One region of the Paenibacillus sp. FSL R7-0652 genome, then DNA from elsewhere that is predicted to be linked to it. Evidence: predicted binding sites of a transcription regulator. Region 1 holds the regulator's gene; each other region holds the start of a gene.
What was found. Region 1 encodes Rex, which represses fermentation and respiration genes when NADH is low (regulators of the CRP and FNR family bind a similar motif). Its sites were predicted from a motif close to TTGTGAAATATTTCACAA; they were not measured.
Positions count from the first base shown of each region.

Region 2: the regulator Rex is predicted to act here: its motif matches at 2,124-2,141, upstream of MKY97_RS27325 (cytochrome ubiquinol oxidase subunit I).
Region 3: the regulator Rex is predicted to act here: its motif matches at 3,259-3,276, upstream of MKY97_RS26580 (formate/nitrite transporter family protein).

Region 1 covers NZ_CP152001.1:4,041,767-4,047,169, forward strand. The annotation lists gene MKY97_RS17825 (hypothetical protein) at 1-413, opposite strand, end outside; gene MKY97_RS17830 (DUF5590 domain-containing protein) at 701-1,231, opposite strand; gene MKY97_RS17835 (amidohydrolase) at 1,283-2,590, opposite strand; gene MKY97_RS17840 (redox-sensing transcriptional repressor Rex) at 2,574-3,230, opposite strand; gene dinG (ATP-dependent DNA helicase DinG) at 3,424-5,403, opposite strand, start outside.
Region 2 covers NZ_CP152001.1:6,266,307-6,271,709, reverse strand. The annotation lists gene MKY97_RS27335 (glycosyltransferase family 2 protein) at 1-551, opposite strand, end outside; gene MKY97_RS27330 (hypothetical protein) at 554-1,894, opposite strand; gene MKY97_RS27325 (cytochrome ubiquinol oxidase subunit I) at 2,264-3,679, shown strand; gene cydB (cytochrome d ubiquinol oxidase subunit II) at 3,666-4,679, shown strand; gene MKY97_RS27315 (ABC transporter ATP-binding protein/permease) at 4,681-5,403, shown strand, end outside.
Region 3 covers NZ_CP152001.1:6,088,506-6,093,908, reverse strand. The annotation lists gene MKY97_RS26595 ((2Fe-2S)-binding protein) at 1-692, shown strand, start outside; gene MKY97_RS26590 (glutathione peroxidase) at 770-1,249, shown strand; gene MKY97_RS26585 (FAD-dependent oxidoreductase) at 1,661-3,022, shown strand; gene MKY97_RS26580 (formate/nitrite transporter family protein) at 3,365-4,222, shown strand; gene MKY97_RS26575 (molybdopterin oxidoreductase family protein) at 4,672-5,403, shown strand, end outside.

The DNA of each region.
Region 1 (5,403 bases):
ACTTGAATTCCTCCTACTGCCATCTTCGACAAAGTCGGTGTAATCTCGGCGTATTGTTTGTTTTCCATCGCTTGGGCTACAGTAAACATCGCATCGCCCCACCAGTTCTCCAGCGCCTCATTGGAATGATCTACAACGTCCAGTTTAAGCGCACGTGAGCCAATCAGGTTCTGTCCTTCTTTGTGAATATACTGGACCAGTTTTCCCAAATCCACATTTGGTTTCAAATCAAGTTTCATTTGTACATCATTGCGGTTAATAGATAATTGAACACTATTGACTCCCTCGTATTGAGTAACCATTTTTTCAATCGGGCTTTGTACGGCTACTTGACGATATGCGAACCAACCTCCAAATAACAGGACGGCAGATATAACAGCAGTAAGAACAATAGGCAATACTTTCAGCTTCAAATGAATTACCCCTCCCAAAATGAGCCTATCCTCGATCTACAGGCTTATATTTATAATCATTAATCAAAGAGTGAACTTGATGTCTGCATCGTTAACTGCAGATTTTTTTGCGTTTTATTGTAACTTCAGTACATAAATGAGTATATCACATCGTATATACAATATCGAAGGTGAAAATATGAATAAATTATTAATTTTAACTATTTAATTCACAATCATTTGATAGAAAAGCCAAAAAACCGGTTCAGTCGATGTGCTGACTGCCGGTTTCCTGCTCTTTTTAGACTCTAGCTGTTCGGTACGGTATAGACCAAATCTACCTGCTCTCCATTGCTAAACCGATAAAAACGATAATAATTATGCGTACCATCTTTGTAGTACACTTGCCATACGTAGATATTATTCACGACACCTGGCATGATCCGTTTGATCTCACCACCCGGCACCTCGGAACTAAATCGGCTGCGAATCTGCGTTTCGGACATCCCGTTCTGGATCAATTCACTGTGTACTCCCGCAGCGCCCTGGACTGGCTGGTTGTTGTTATCAAATTTAACCCACACCATTACGTTTTGATTATCTTTATTTTTGGCGGTCATCGTCCAATAGATGTTGTCAGAGCCATTCTTCTCGCCCCAGACGTACTTTCGAAGCTCATCAGGCGATGTAATCCCCAACTGGTCTTGTGCGGCTTGTACAGCCAATGCCTCTTCTTTACGCTGATCTTGTGTTACATAGACGTAATACCTTTGAAGTCCAAACAAGATCAGAACCAGAATGAGCAGCGATATCCAGATCCACTTCTTTTTCTTCTTCAAGAGCTGAACTTCCTTTCTCTGAATACTGCGCGTTGATGGCCAGCTTGTCTTTTAACGGGCAAGAAGCTGATCAAAGGCCAATTGAGATTCCCGCAAAATGCGCTCCTCATCCATTGTCAAACACTCGCCATGTTTCACCACTTGTTTTCCGTCTACCCATACATGTTCCACATCTTTAGCCGAGGCAGAATAGATCGCATGAGAGATCAGATCCGTATGCGGATAAAAATGAGCCTGTTCAATATTCAGCGCAATAAAATCTGCCTTCATCCCCATTCGCAGCGCACCCGTGTCGTTCAGGAAAATAGACTTCGCGCCGAAACCTGTTCCAAGCAGCAGTGCTTCACCCGCAGGAACCGCAGTTGGATCGCCAGATACACCTTTATGAATCAGTGCGGCAAGTCTCATTTCCTCAAACATATCCAGGTTGTTGTTGCTTGCGGGTCCGTCTGTACCCAGAGACACGGTAACCCCTGCTTTCAACATAGCAGGCACACGGGCCACTCCGGAAGCAAGCTTTAGATTGCTGCCCGGATTATGCGATACTGCCACATCATGTCGGGCCAGAATCTCAATTTCTTCATCGTTCAGATGAACCGCATGGGCTACAAGCGATGGAAGTGAGAAAAAGCCATGCTTCTCTAGGTGAGCTACAGGGCGCAGGCCGTAATCTGTCACGTTCTGCTCTACTTCACGTAATGTCTCTGACATATGCGTGTGCAGCGGCAGGTTAAGGTCATGCGCGGCCTGTACAAGCTTCTCTATGTAATCTGGAGGGCATGTGTAAGGTGCGTGCGGGGAGATAACCGTTGTGATCCGTCCATCCGCCTGTCCGTTCCATTCACGCGCAAATGCTGCGGACTCTTCCAGCTTGCGCATCTGCTCTTCTTCGGAACAAAGTCCAATCACACCGCGAGCCAGTGCAGCTCTTGCCCCGGACTGTTCAACCACTCTTGCCACCTGATCCATATGATCATACATGTCCAGGAACGCTGTTGTTCCGCCTTTTAGCATTTCAAGCACCGAAAGCGATGCGCCCCAGTAAACGTCTTCCGAAGTCATTTTTGCTTCCATCGGCCACATTTTTTCCTGGAGCCATACCTGAAGTGCCAGATCGTCCCCATGACCCCGAAGCAGTGACATGGCCGCATGACCATGCGTATTGATCAGACCCGGCAGGAAGAGAAGTCCTTTTCCATCCACTTTCGCCAGTTGCTCGTCTCCATCCGGCAGCGTCTCACCAATATGCACAATCTTGTCATCCTGAATGACCATATACCCTTGAACTATTGTCCAGTTTGCGCCTTCGTTTACGGCAAATTTACCGTTTTGAATTACCCATCTATTCGTTGTTGTCATCAGACTCTTCTTCCTTCCCGTTTTCTAAATAATAAGCCAAACTGAGCAGATCTGTTGTAAAGTCAGCGTGATGGATACGAACATGTGATGGTGTTTTTAGAATCGTTGGTGCAAAATTCAGAATTGCCTCGATTCCCGATTCAATCAGCTGATCCGCGACGTTCTGAGCTTCCGTATCCGGAACCGTAATAATCCCGATGCGAATGTTATCTTTTTGTACCGCTGCTGCAAGCTCTTCCATCGGCTGGACAGTCAGACTGTTAATCTTACTGCCAATCTTCGGTCCGAACGCATCAAAAATAGCAACAATCTTCATATTGTCTTTCAAGTAAGCATTGTAGTTGGACAACGCTTGTCCTAGATTACCCGCTCCAACCAGAGCCACATTAATCTGCTGGTCAATCTTCAAAATGTGACGAATCTTCTCGATCAGATAAGAAACGTCATACCCGATTCCTTTACGGCCAAAATCACCAAAATAAGCCAGGTCCTTGCGAATCTGGGCCGGATTCAGATCCAATCGCTGTCCAAGCTCCTGTGAAGAAACTGTGGTCACCTCACGCTGAACCAACTCGTTAAGATAACGCAAATATACGGGCAGACGCCGTACTACCGCTTCCGAAATTTTATCCGATTTCATTCCTGCTCCCCCTTACCATTGCCACGATAAAATAATAAATATTGAAAAATGGAGCATTCTGTATACATGCAAAATATGCATCATTCCTCATACAGAATGCCCGTATTGTTGGGATTATAAGTTCATGATGTGCTGCTTTTCGAAGTCTCTTTCGAGTTTAACGCTATGCAGAAGTACAATGCAATGCTATAGCTTACAAAATCGAATCATTTTCATTCACGATGGGACGATCCAGCCATTCGGCGATACGCGGAACCATCTGTTCTGTCAGCATATGCTCCATTTTGGGTCCAGGTAAGGAATACAGGAAGTACTTGCCATAATAAGCTTCAATTACTCGCGTATCATACACGATAACGATCCCCCGATCCTTGCCTGTCCGAACCAACCGGCCAAATCCCTGTTTGAACCGGATGACGGCCTGAGGGACAGACAGTTTCATAAACGGATTTTTTTTCTGCTCCTGCAGCAGTTCACTCTTTGCTTCCAGAAGCGGATGGTTAGGCGGCTGAAACGGCAGCCTTACGATTGCGAGACAAGTGAGGGCTTCACCTGGAATATCTACCCCTTCCCAGAAGCTGCTCGTACCCAGCAGAACTGCCGCTTTGGCATCCTGGAATCTTCGTGTGAGCTTGGAACGGTTACCGCTGTCAACGCCTTGGCCCAATAGGGAGATATCATTCCCGGATAAAGCCTCCTTCAACGGCTCATACACTTGTCTCAGCATTTTGTATGAGGTGAACAGCACCATCATACGTCCCTGTGTCGCAATCGCCGTCTCGGCAAGGGACTGTACCAGCATCTGTACAAAGTGAGCATCTCCTACACTGCCTTTCAGACTTGGAAAATCACGCGGAATGACTAACAAGGCCTGTTCCCTATAATTGAACGGTGAAGGCAGCATGGATGTAAGAAGGCGGTTATTGTCGGAAGCTTCCTGCAGGCCAAGCTGTTCAATCATGAATTGGAATGACTTATCCACGGACAGCGTAGCCGACGTAAGCACAACGCTTTTCTTTTTATCAAAAAACATCTCTTTCAGCTGTGCACTTACATCTACAGGAACAGCATACAGCTGCAGTGATTTGCTGCGGAACTGGCCGCTGGCCTCCATCCAATACACCGTCTTGGCATCGTCCATACGCATGAAGAATCTTAAATTCTCCTTTAATGTCGTCAGATCCTTTAACAGCCCGGTGATATCCGTAATTAAACTGTCAGACTGATAATCGTCCTGATCCTCTTTCACTTCAAGCAGCAGCTTATCCCCTTTGCGCACCAAGTCACCAAGGGTCACATAGATTTGGTTCTCCAGTTCCTGCAGCTCCTGCCATTTCGCAGGTTTCTGCGAAGCCTTCAAACGAAGGGAGAACTGCCCGGTTTCACCTGGTGAAGCATCACTGCGTTCCGGCAGCAGGCCAAACAAAGCGTCGCTCAGACGGTCCCACATCTCCTTAACCTCAACGGCAAGCGGGAACATTTGATCCACCATAGAACCCCACTGCACCGCATTTTCATGTCCGGACAGCTGAGAACGCAGCATCGGCAGCTGACCGTTGCGGCTGTCTTTGAACAAGCGGGTCAGCGTGTGAACAAGGGTGAAGTACTTCATATGAAGACCCAGATGTTTACCTGCTACATCTTCCAGATGATGCGCCTCATCAATAACCAGACTTTCATACGCGGGCAGCAGCTGATGGGCAGCCTTCACGTCAGTAAACAGCTTCGAGTGATTGGTAATCACGATGTCAGAAAGTCCTGCTTCATGTTTGGCACGATGATAGAAGCACTTGCGGAACCACGGACAGGATCTGCCGAGACAGGACTCGGATTCACTCTGTACCGTCTCCCAGAAATCGCCTCCGCGTGCACTGAGGTTTAATTCTTCATCATCACCCGTCTCGGTCTGTGTGAGCCATACAATCATTTGGGCTGCGGTGAAGTAGTCCTCTTTAGGCGTGGCAAATTCCCGTTTATTAATCTTGTGCTCGAATTTACGCAGACACAGGTAATGACCTCTGCCCTTGAACACCGATGCTTTAAACGGAAACGGAACCACCTGCGTCAGCATCGGAATATCCCGTTCGCGCAGCTGCTCCTGCAGGTTAATGGTGTGGGTGCTTACCATCACCTTCTGCTCCTGTTTGACACTTTCATAAATGGCAGGCAAAAG
Region 2 (5,403 bases), 2.2 Mb from region 1:
TACAGTTCATCGGCATCAACAGAGAGAAGCCAGTCTGGATCTGTACTGACTGCTGCCTGCCACAGTGTGCTGCGAAGACGCCATTCCTCGGCAAACAGCGGTTTCTCCAGCACCTCCAGACGCACTACCTTTGGAAAAGCACCGCATATATCGGGTGTTCTATCTGTACTGGCATCATCGACAATGACAATCTCGTCCACGAATCCGCTCAGATCATGCAGCACTTCCTCGAGATAACGCCCTTGTTCGTTTCGTACTTGAAGCATGGCTGTCAGTTTGTTGTTTTTACTTTTGCGTACCCGTCTTACAGTGAAGGGCTGTGTAAAAGCATCCATTCCGGTATCCCGTATCGGAGGAGAGCCCGGGTCCTCTTCAATTCGTGAATTAAAGACGCGATGAACCTGGCTCTGCGCGCTTTGGGATTGGAAACCAGAAGACACCGCCTGAAGGCTCTGAGGAGGAGTGTTATCTCGTTTATCGGTCGTCTGCGTTTGAAGCAAATCATGCATGATGGGCCTGCTTCCAGGAGTTCTACGCTTTTTCGGGTCCATCCTTAAGGCACCTCCCCAAGCAGCTGCTGTACGGCATGATCCAGCAGCTCCATTTCCATAATCCGAGCCAGCGCATCTTCATCCTCTAGGGCCGTCTCCAGAAACAGCCTCACTGCACCGTGACGCTCTCCTCGGAGAGCCAAGGCTGTCCCGGATAACTGCCGGTACTGCATAAGGCTGGCTCCGTCCAGAATATCGATGGCATGAACCAGAGCGAGTGCGGACTCTACCCGCTCTGTTTCCTGGTAGATACGAAACTTCCAGTGTCTCGCTGTTTCCCCGCCCAGATCATCCAGAATACGCAGTGCAGTATCGTAGTCGTCATTGATGCGCAGCAGTTCCGCTTGAACCAGCTGATTCTCCCCTGCTTCCAACCAGCGGCATAACTGCTCGTAATGATGGCGTTCTTGTTCAGTGGCTGCGCTGATGCCGAACACCTGTAAAGCTTCTTCGACCTGACCTGACTTCGCATGAATGGCCGACAGGAAGCGATAATGAGACACCACACAATCCTGCCGCCCGTTGAAGACCGCATGAGTGAAGGCTTCCTGAAGCGAAGCGGCAGCATGAGAATCGTGCAGCAAATACTCATAAGCCGAGAGCAGAAAGGAGATCGTTTCATGAGGCCCCGCTTTGGATCGAAGCTGTCTGTAATAGTCCGCTCGCACACGACACTGAAGGGGTGTAATGCTGTCCGGTATACCTGACAGAACCTGCCGCAGTGCATGCAGGAAAAACAATTCATAGTCCCTCAGTGCAATCCGTGTGCTGCCTTGGTGTACATAACCGACAGGGGAGGGGTCCTCACCTCCCAGCCAGACGGATCGAATGCCTTGAAAGAGCAGTTTCATGTACCGGGTTTCCGAAGATGTGCCTACCAGATCGGCAATGCCGACAAGTCTGGAGATGCTGCTCTCCCACAGCGGAGATGCGGCTTCATCTCCTGCGGGTTCAGGCAGCAGTGCAATGCATACTTCCGGCTTTAATGAGGCCACAGCCATAAGCCAATAGGGATGTGCAACAACTGCAGCTGTGTTCGGCTCCTGTAATCGGTTCTCCGCTTCCGAAAGGGAGATCACTTGAATCGCTTCTGGCAGTTCTTCCTCCGCAGCCGTACGGCTGCTGACATAATAGAGGTTTCCTTGTTCTGCCGCCAATAGAGCCGCGATATCTGGATATGGAAAGGAAGGCCATCCTCCTTTCCGCGGAAAAAGTACGTATTGGACGGCTTCGTTTGCAGAAGGTGTGGACATAGACAGTTCTGGTGCTGCCTTTTTTGAGTCATCTGTATGTTCCGGGTTCAGCTTGGGATCTGCATCCGTTAACGGTTCGAATGGTTCCATCTGTACTCACCTCACTTAGAAAGGGGAATTTCTCTTATGTAAAAAGTCATTGCCGTCCTGTGTATCATCTGTCTGAAACTAACATATGGGCATTTGTCTCCAAACATGAACAACTTCCATGAATAGATGCAGGAGTCGAGACAAATCAGCTGCGGGCAAGCCGGATAAATAGGCTTAATTTTATCTATTGTGTGACCGAGGTCACTTTTTTTGTCGGGAAGAGGCGGGATTGTGATAATTCTCACATGTGAAAATTAGGTAATCTGGCACAATACGTTCAATAACGTATTTGGAGAACAGACAGCGAAGGTACCTGCTTCAATGCCATTTACGTATCTGCTAAAGCGAACAGAAAGAAGGGGTAAACGTATGGATCCGATTATGCTATCGCGTATCCAGTATGCACTTACAACGATTTTTCACTTTTTCTTTGTACCGCTGTCCATCGGCCTTGTGCTGCTGGTTGCGATCATGGAGACGTTGTATGTTGCGAAGGGAAAAGAAATCTACAAAACAATGGCCAAGTTCTGGGGCAAGCTGTTCCTGATCAACTTTGCCGTCGGAGTAGTAACAGGTATTTTGCAAGAATTTCAGTTTGGCATGAACTGGTCGGAGTATTCCCGGTTTGTCGGTGACGTCTTCGGTGCGCCGCTGGCAATCGAAGCCCTGCTGGCATTTTTTATGGAATCGACATTTATCGGTCTATGGATCTTCGGCTGGGACCGTTTGTCCAAAAAAGTGCATCTGGCTTGTATTTGGCTTGTCTTTATCGGCACTTTCCTGTCCGCGCTTTGGATTTTGGCGGCCAATTCCTTTATGCAGCATCCGGTCGGATTCGCCATGAATAATGGCCGGGCAGAGATGAATGATTTCTTTGCACTGATTACAAATGGGCAGCTCCTCGTTGAATTTCCGCATACGATTTTTGGTGCGTTGATGACAGGTGCTTTTGTAGTAACGGGTATCAGTGCCTATAAGCTCATGAAAAAGAAGGACGTCGAAGTATTCCGCAGATCCTTCAACATCGCAGTTATTGTCGGTCTTGTATCCTCGCTAGGTGTAGCTTTTTCAGGACACTTCCAGGCTCAATATCTGGTGGAAACACAGCCGATGAAAATGGCTGCAAGTGAAGGGACATGGACGACAACAGAAGATCCGGCACCTTGGACGGTCATTGCCTCCATTGATCCGGAGAAGCAGGAGAACTCCGGCGAGATCAAAATCCCCGGACTGCTCAGTTACCTGTCTTACAGTAAATTCTCAGGCAGCGTCAAAGGGATGAAAGAGCTGAATGCGGAGTACCAGCAGACGTACGGCCCTGGAGACTATATTCCGCCTGTACGAACTACGTTCTGGAGCTTCCGTGTCATGATCGCTGCGGGTGGTTTGATGATTCTGCTGGCGATGTATGGTACATATCTGGCTTGGCGCAAGAAGCTCGAAGCGGCCAAACCTTGGTTTATGCGTCTGATGGTTTTTGCGATCTCCCTGCCTTTTATTGCGAATACAGCAGGCTGGATTATGACCGAGGTTGGCAGACAGCCGTGGACCGTATTCGGTTACATGACGACTGAAGCAGGTGTATCACCTAATGTATCAGCAGGTATGATTTTGTTCTCTACGATAGCCTTTACTGCGGCTTACACGGTTTTGGGTATCGTGATGGTGTATTTGTTTGTACGTAAAATCAAAGCAGGACCATACGCTGTTGACAAGTCGGAAGAAGAGGATGAGTCGGCTGATCCGTTTGGCATGGATGGGGGGTATTCCGTTGTTACTAAATGAACTGTGGTTTGTACTGATTGCCGTATTGTTCATCGGTTTTTTCTTTCTTGAAGGTTTCGACTTTGGTGTAGGCATGTCTACAGGTCTGATTGCCAAAACGGATCGTGAGCGTCGTACATTGATTAACTCGATTGGTCCGTTCTGGGATGGAAACGAAGTCTGGCTGCTGACCGCGGGCGGTGCCATGTTTGCGGCTTTCCCGCATTGGTACGCAACGCTGTTCAGCGGATTCTACCTGCCGCTTGTCGTTGTACTGCTGTTATTGATCGGACGGGGAGTTGCCTTTGAGTTCCGCAGTAAAATGAAACAGCAGCGCTGGCGCAAAACATGGGACGTCATCATTCTGGTGGCCAGTGCACTGCTGCCATTCCTGTTTGGGGTTGTTTTTGCCACACTGATGAAAGGTCTACCTATTGATGATCAGATGCAGATGCATGCCGGTTTCCTGGATATTGTGAATCCATACACCGTTGTAGGCGGCTTGAGTGTAACCCTGCTGTGTCTTGTACATGGGCTGTTATTTGCTTCTCTGCGTACCGTAGGTGAATTGAGGGAACGTGCACTTCAGATGGCCCAAAAATTAATGGTGCCGCTTGCTGTAGTTCTGGTCTTGTATGCTGTATTGACCTATCTGATGACAGATGTATTCGCTGTTCGCGGCTGGGCGCTCTGGATTATGGCGGCGCTTGGTGCAGCTGCATTTGCCCTTGCAGCGTATTTCATTCGTCAGAAGCGTGAAGGCTGGGCTTTTGGGATGACAGGGGCCGTCATTGCGATCGCTTTTGCATCCGTATTTATCGGGTTGTTCCCAAGAGTCATGGTAAGTTCACTCGGTTCAACATTTGACTTGACGGTATATAACGCGTCATCGGGCCCGTATTCCCTAAAAGTGATGACCATTGTTGCCTGCACGCTGCTGCCATTTGTGCTTGGCTATCAGATTTGGAGTTATTATATTTTCCGCAAACGTCTGAACGAACAGCATCACCTGGAGTACTGACATGGGACGCGGGCTGATGAAGCTGCCGGGCATCCGCCCGGTACTCGTACTGGCATCTGCGCTGGTGCTGCTGCAGGCGATGACGATTATTATGCAGGCCAAATGGCTCGCGCAGGCTGTTACTGCACTTTTTGAAGGTGCTGCCGTCGCGTCACAAGCTGCAGTACTGCTGCTGTTCCTGGCTGCTTTTGCCGCCCGCTACGCCCTGTCATTCTGCCTGCAGCTTGTTACCACGACGTATGCGGAGAAAACGGGAACCGATCTGCGGAGACAGATGACGGAACAGTGGTTTCGACTTGGGCCGCGTTACGCCAAGACAGAAGGTACAGGACATCTGGTAACGCTGGCACGTGAAGGCATTTCCCAGTATAAAACGTATCTCGAACTGTTTATTCCACGTATGCTCGGTATGGGATTTACGCCTGTTGTCATTTTGTTCTATGTGTTCAAACTGGATACAATGTCCGGTGTCATATTAATGCTGACACTGCCTATTCTGATTGTGTTCATGATTCTGATTGGTCTGGCAACCCAGCGAAAAATAGACGGACAATTCAAATCTTACAAAGCGCTGGCAAATCATTTTGTGGATACACTGCGCGGGCTGGAAACGTTGAAAACGCTGGGGCAGAGCAAATCACACGAAGGCTCGATTATGCGCGTGAGCCAGCGATATCGAAAAGCAACGATGTCGACGCTCCGCATGGCCTTTTTATCCTCCTTT
Region 3 (5,403 bases), 2.0 Mb from region 1:
TGAAAGTATATAACGAACATTTGCGGGCAGATAGCTTGCGAACCGCGGCGGTGTATTTCATGCATTCTGTTCGTGGACTGCTGCTGGGCATTCATTATATGAATTCAATGTGTGACACAATGCTGGATATTTCTCTGGACAATATTCGGCTGCAGCTGGTTGTACAAGACGGCTATCCGGCATTTCACTTTCAACTGCTGGATGGTACCGAGCATGTACATCCTGCGCCTCCTGGTAAGAACGAACATGAATCTGCAGCAGCCGGATTGGCAAGAAAGGCGATGCTTACGGCTTACTATGGAGAACAGCTCCGGCCTCTAATCGAGGGTGCAGCCGAGGCTGGAGGGGCAAATACAGGCCAGATGTGGGCTCAATTGGCATCCATTCTGACATGGTTTAAGACGATGGCAGTGCAGATGGACATTACTGAGGATGAACGTAAAGCGGTCATTCAAGGGTATGAACATGTGATTACGATGCCGCCGGAAATTCTGGGATTGCGTAAAAATCTGCTGCACTTCAAACCGGTAGAAATCGATAGTCCGTATCAACCTGGGGAAAAAATGCTGATGAAGTCAACCTGCTGTCTGCATTATAAGGTATACGGTGGTCAAGATTACTGTTACAGCTGTCCCAAGTTGAGCAAAGCCGAGCGGCAAAATCGCTATGAGATACTTGCGGCTTCTCGGTGAATTTGAAGTAAACCCCGAAACAAGGCTATAATTGATTACAACCCCAAAATTAATCGATGTCATAGGAGGAATCAGCAATGTCCGTATATTCGTACAAGGCGGTAACCACCGCAAATCAGGAAGTGCCGCTGGATATGTATCAAGGTAAAGTGCTCGTTATTGCAAACACAGCCAGTAAATGTGGACTGACACCGCAATATGGTGAACTGCAGAAGCTCTATGACCGTTATCGTGATCAAGGTTTGGTGGTGCTTGGTTTTCCATGCAACCAGTTTGGTGGACAGGAGCCAGGTACAAGTGAAGAAGCGGAATCCTTTTGCCAGATCAACTATGGCGTAAACTTTCCAGTGTTTGCAAAAGTAGATGTGAACGGAGAAGACGCACATCCTCTGTTTCAATATTTGAAAGAACAGCAGCCAGGTACAGGTGAAACCAGTGATATTCAGTGGAACTTTACCAAGTTCCTTGTGAACCGCGAAGGTGAAGTCGTGGGCCGGATTGAACCAAAAGAATCACCAGAGTCGATGAGTGCTGCGATCGAGCAGCTGCTCGGTTAATTCGCCGCACGTGAGATCAATATATGACGAGAAGCCTGCCCCTTTTACGGGACAGGCTTCTTTTGGTTTTCTTTTTAGTAGAACGTCTCGGCTCGGTGTGATCTGATGATCCAGGTTTTCGGTAATGGAATTGAACTATTTGGAGGGCATAAGCAAAATGTAATTCGGGGAAAATGAAGTTAGTGAGAACATAGGAAAGAAGTGATTGTAGGCGGAGGCAGGGGGGCCTTCTTTTTCTGAAAAAATAAATTATTTTGCTTAATCTATTGCAATGTGAAAAAGATCACATTATAATGGGTATATAAAGTGAAATAAATCACATACACCTCATCGGTCTAATAGTGAAATATTTCACAACGTTAATGAAACTTATTATTCATTTATTTTATATACTCCAAGGAGGAACTACTCATGAAAATCGCAGTCATCGGATGTACACACGCAGGAACGGCAGCTATCGTAAATACCGCTAAATTATACCCGGATGCCACCATTACCGTATATGAACGCAATGACAACATTTCATTCCTCTCCTGCGGGATTGCGCTCTATGTTGGGGGCGTGGTGAAAGATCCTGACGGCCTGTTCTATTCTTCGCCGAATCAGTTGGCGGACCTTGGTGTTGAAACCAAGATGCTCCATGAAGTGACAGCAGTTGATGCCAAAGGTCACACCTTACGGGCTAAAAACCTGCAAACTGGGGAAGAATTTGAAGATACGTTTGACAAACTAATTGTGACTACAGGTTCATGGCCTGTCGTTCCGAAGCTGGAAGGCATCGAGATGGACAACATCCTACTCTGCAAAAACTACAATCACTCCAACACCATTATTGAAAGAGCGAAGGATGCCAAACGCGTAACGGTTGTCGGCGCTGGTTACATCGGCGTTGAACTGGTGGAAGCCTTCCAGATGAACGGCAAAGAAGTGACTCTTATTGATAGCGTGGATCGTATTTTGAATAAATACCTTGACCCTGAATTTACAGATGCCATCGAAGATACATTGACTGGAAAAGGAATTAAATTGGCTCTTGGGCAGACGGTACAGAAGTTTACGGGCGAGAATGGTAAAGTCACCAAAGTCATCACATCCAAAGGGGAATTCGAGACTGATCTGGTCATTCTCTGCATCGGGTTCCGCCCGAATACGGAGCTGCTCAAAGGTCAGGTGGATATGCTTCCAAACGGCGCGATCATCGTGGACAAATATATGCAGACCAGCCAGGAAGATGTCTTTGCCGCGGGCGACAGCTGCGCGATTCACTACAATCCTACCGGCAAAGCGGCTTACATTCCACTGGCAACAAACGCCGTGCGGATGGGTACACTCGTAGCGCGAAACCTGGTTCGTCCAACGACACCTTACATGGGAACACAGGGTACATCGGGCATCAAAATTTACGAGCAAAATATTGCAGGAACCGGCATGACCGAAATGTCTGCCGCCGAAGAAGGACTCGTGGTAGAATCGGTTGTTCTGGAAGACAGCTATCGTCCGGAGTTTATGCCAACCGCCGAGAAACTGCTGCTGAAAATTGTATACGAGCAGGCCACTCGCCGGATTGTTGGTGCACAGGTTATGTCCCAGGTCGATCTGACACAGTCGATCAATACGATCTCGGTCTGCATTCAGAATAACATGACAGTGGATGAGCTGGCTTTTATCGACTTCTTCTTCCAGCCGCACTATAACAAACCGTGGAACTTCTTGAACACTGCAGGTCTGCAAGCTCTGCCTCCAGTAGAAGTTAAAGCACCAGCCCTGGTCTAAGTTGATGGCATAATCGACAGCTTAAGTTAAAAGCAGATTAAGCGCAAGAAACTAGACAGAATCCGGGTACATCATACAATAAAGAGAAGGAAGGACGGCGATCATATCGTCAGTCTTCCTTTTTTTTCGTCTGTGCCAACTATGTCAGTTTGCTGTTTACTTATTTATTTGTTTATCTTGATCCTCCGGATTTTGAAGAGAGGCATTGGAAAATGGGATCATCTTCTTGGATCACTTTGTGATTATTTGCACAAAGTTTTCCGGGAGGTCGATATACAATGAATTCATGGATAGATTTGCTTGGCATACGAACGGATAGAAGATAAAAGGAGAGGATGACATATGGCGGCCAAAACACCTCTGGAGGTTGCACAATATACGGTACAGTCCGGTGTGAAAAAAGCACAAAACCCTATTTCCTCCGTGCTGATTCTCGGTTTTCTGGCAGGAGCTTTCATTGCGCTTGGTTTCCTGCTGGATATTCGCGTGATTGCGTCTGCACCAGCGGAGTGGGGAAGCATTGCGACATTCATCGGAGCGGCTGTGTTCCCGGTGGGACTGATTCTGGTTTTGATCGGTGGTGGGGAACTGCTGACAGGCAATATGATGGCTGTGCCGCTTGCTGCAATCACACGTAAAATTTCACCAGCCAGCATGTTGAAAAACCTGCTGCTTGTGACATTGGGCAACCTGCTGGGCGCACTGTTTGTCGCTTTTTTCTTTGGTCATGTGCTGGGCTTGACGGCTGATGGTGCATATTTGACCAAGGTGGTTGATATGGCGGGACACAAGCTGCATGACAGCTTTTTGCAAGCATTTATCTCCGGGATCGGCTGTAACTGGCTCGTGGCCCTTGCGGTCTGGCTGTCATATGCTGCCGATACGATGAGCGGTAAAATTCTGGGCATTTGGTTTCCAACGATGGCGTTTGTGGCCATCGGCTTTCAGCACGTTGTGGCGAACATGTTTCTCATTCCGGCAGCGATCTTTGAGGGTCATTATTCCTGGGGGCAGTATGTTATGAATTTTATTCCGGTCTGGTTGGGTAATCTGACAGGCGGCGCTTTGTTTGTAGCGGCTGCTTACTGGATGGTGTACTTACGGAAGGCTGAGCCGGCAGCGAAGCCGGAAGCCGTTGTTCCTGTTCCGGCACCTCCCGTGGAAGCAGAAGGCAGAGTAATGTGGGGCAAACAGGCGTAACGGATCATATAAGAGATTTATCAATGAGAGTTAAAGCTTAGTAGAAACGAAGATGATACACCCTGCCGTTTCACGATAGTTCGTCGTGGCGTTGGAGATGCAGTCATCTTTTTTTTTTTGCACAAAATTAAATTCGCCATGACAAGGTTCGGGGGAACGAAACCTGAGCATGGCGAATTTCGGGAGTGGTCCATGATATGGCATGAGGAGGAAGTGGGGAAACACCAACCTAATGCCTTGTTTTTAATTTACCCCTGGATTCAGAGAATGAATCAAAGGGGTAAAAATTTTTTTTGAAAAGTTGGAATATATCATGGAATATAGATTGGTGCAGCAGCAGCCTGCCCGGCAATCATGAAGATTTAACCGATTCACTCTTGTTCTCTTTACGTTTCAGCCTCAGACGGGATATGATATAGGGATAGCTGTTGAATGAGGAGGGCCAGAAGATGATCGATCAGGAGAATGGTGTATTTCCAGCGGTATGCCCGCTCGATTGTCCAGACACATGCGGTCTGCTGTTACATAAAGAGAATGGTAAAATTGTTAAGGTAACCGGTAATCCGGACCATCCGATCACAAAGGGTGCGATCTGTAATAAAGTTCGAAATATGACGGAGCGGGTGTATCATCCCGAACGTCTTCAATATCCGATGAAACGAGTCGGAGCCAAAGGTGAAGGCAGGTTCGAGCGCATAAGCTGGGACGAAGCAATTCAGGAAATTACGGGAAAGTTTAAAGATTTGTCTGATACGTATGGACCTGAGAGTATTCTGCCGTACAGTTTCTATGGAAATATGGGTGTGCTTGGTGTGGATGGCATGGATCGGCGTTTCTTTAATGCGCTGGGGGCAAGTGTGCTGGAGCAGACGATCTGTAATGCTGCAGGCAACACCGGCTGGAAATATACGATGGGCGCCAATCACGGAACGCTGCCGGAGGATACGGAGCATGCTGATTTGATCGTGGTCTGGGGCGGTAACATCGTCAGTACCAATATGCATCAGGTGGTACTGGCGGAGAAGGCTCGTAAAAAGGGTGCCAAAATCGTTGTCATTGACGTTCACCGCAACCGGACAGCACAATGGGCAGATTGGTTCATTCCAATCTATCCGGGCACAGACAGTGCGCTGGCACTGGGTTTGATGCATGTGCTCTTTGAGCAGGGACTAACGAATGAA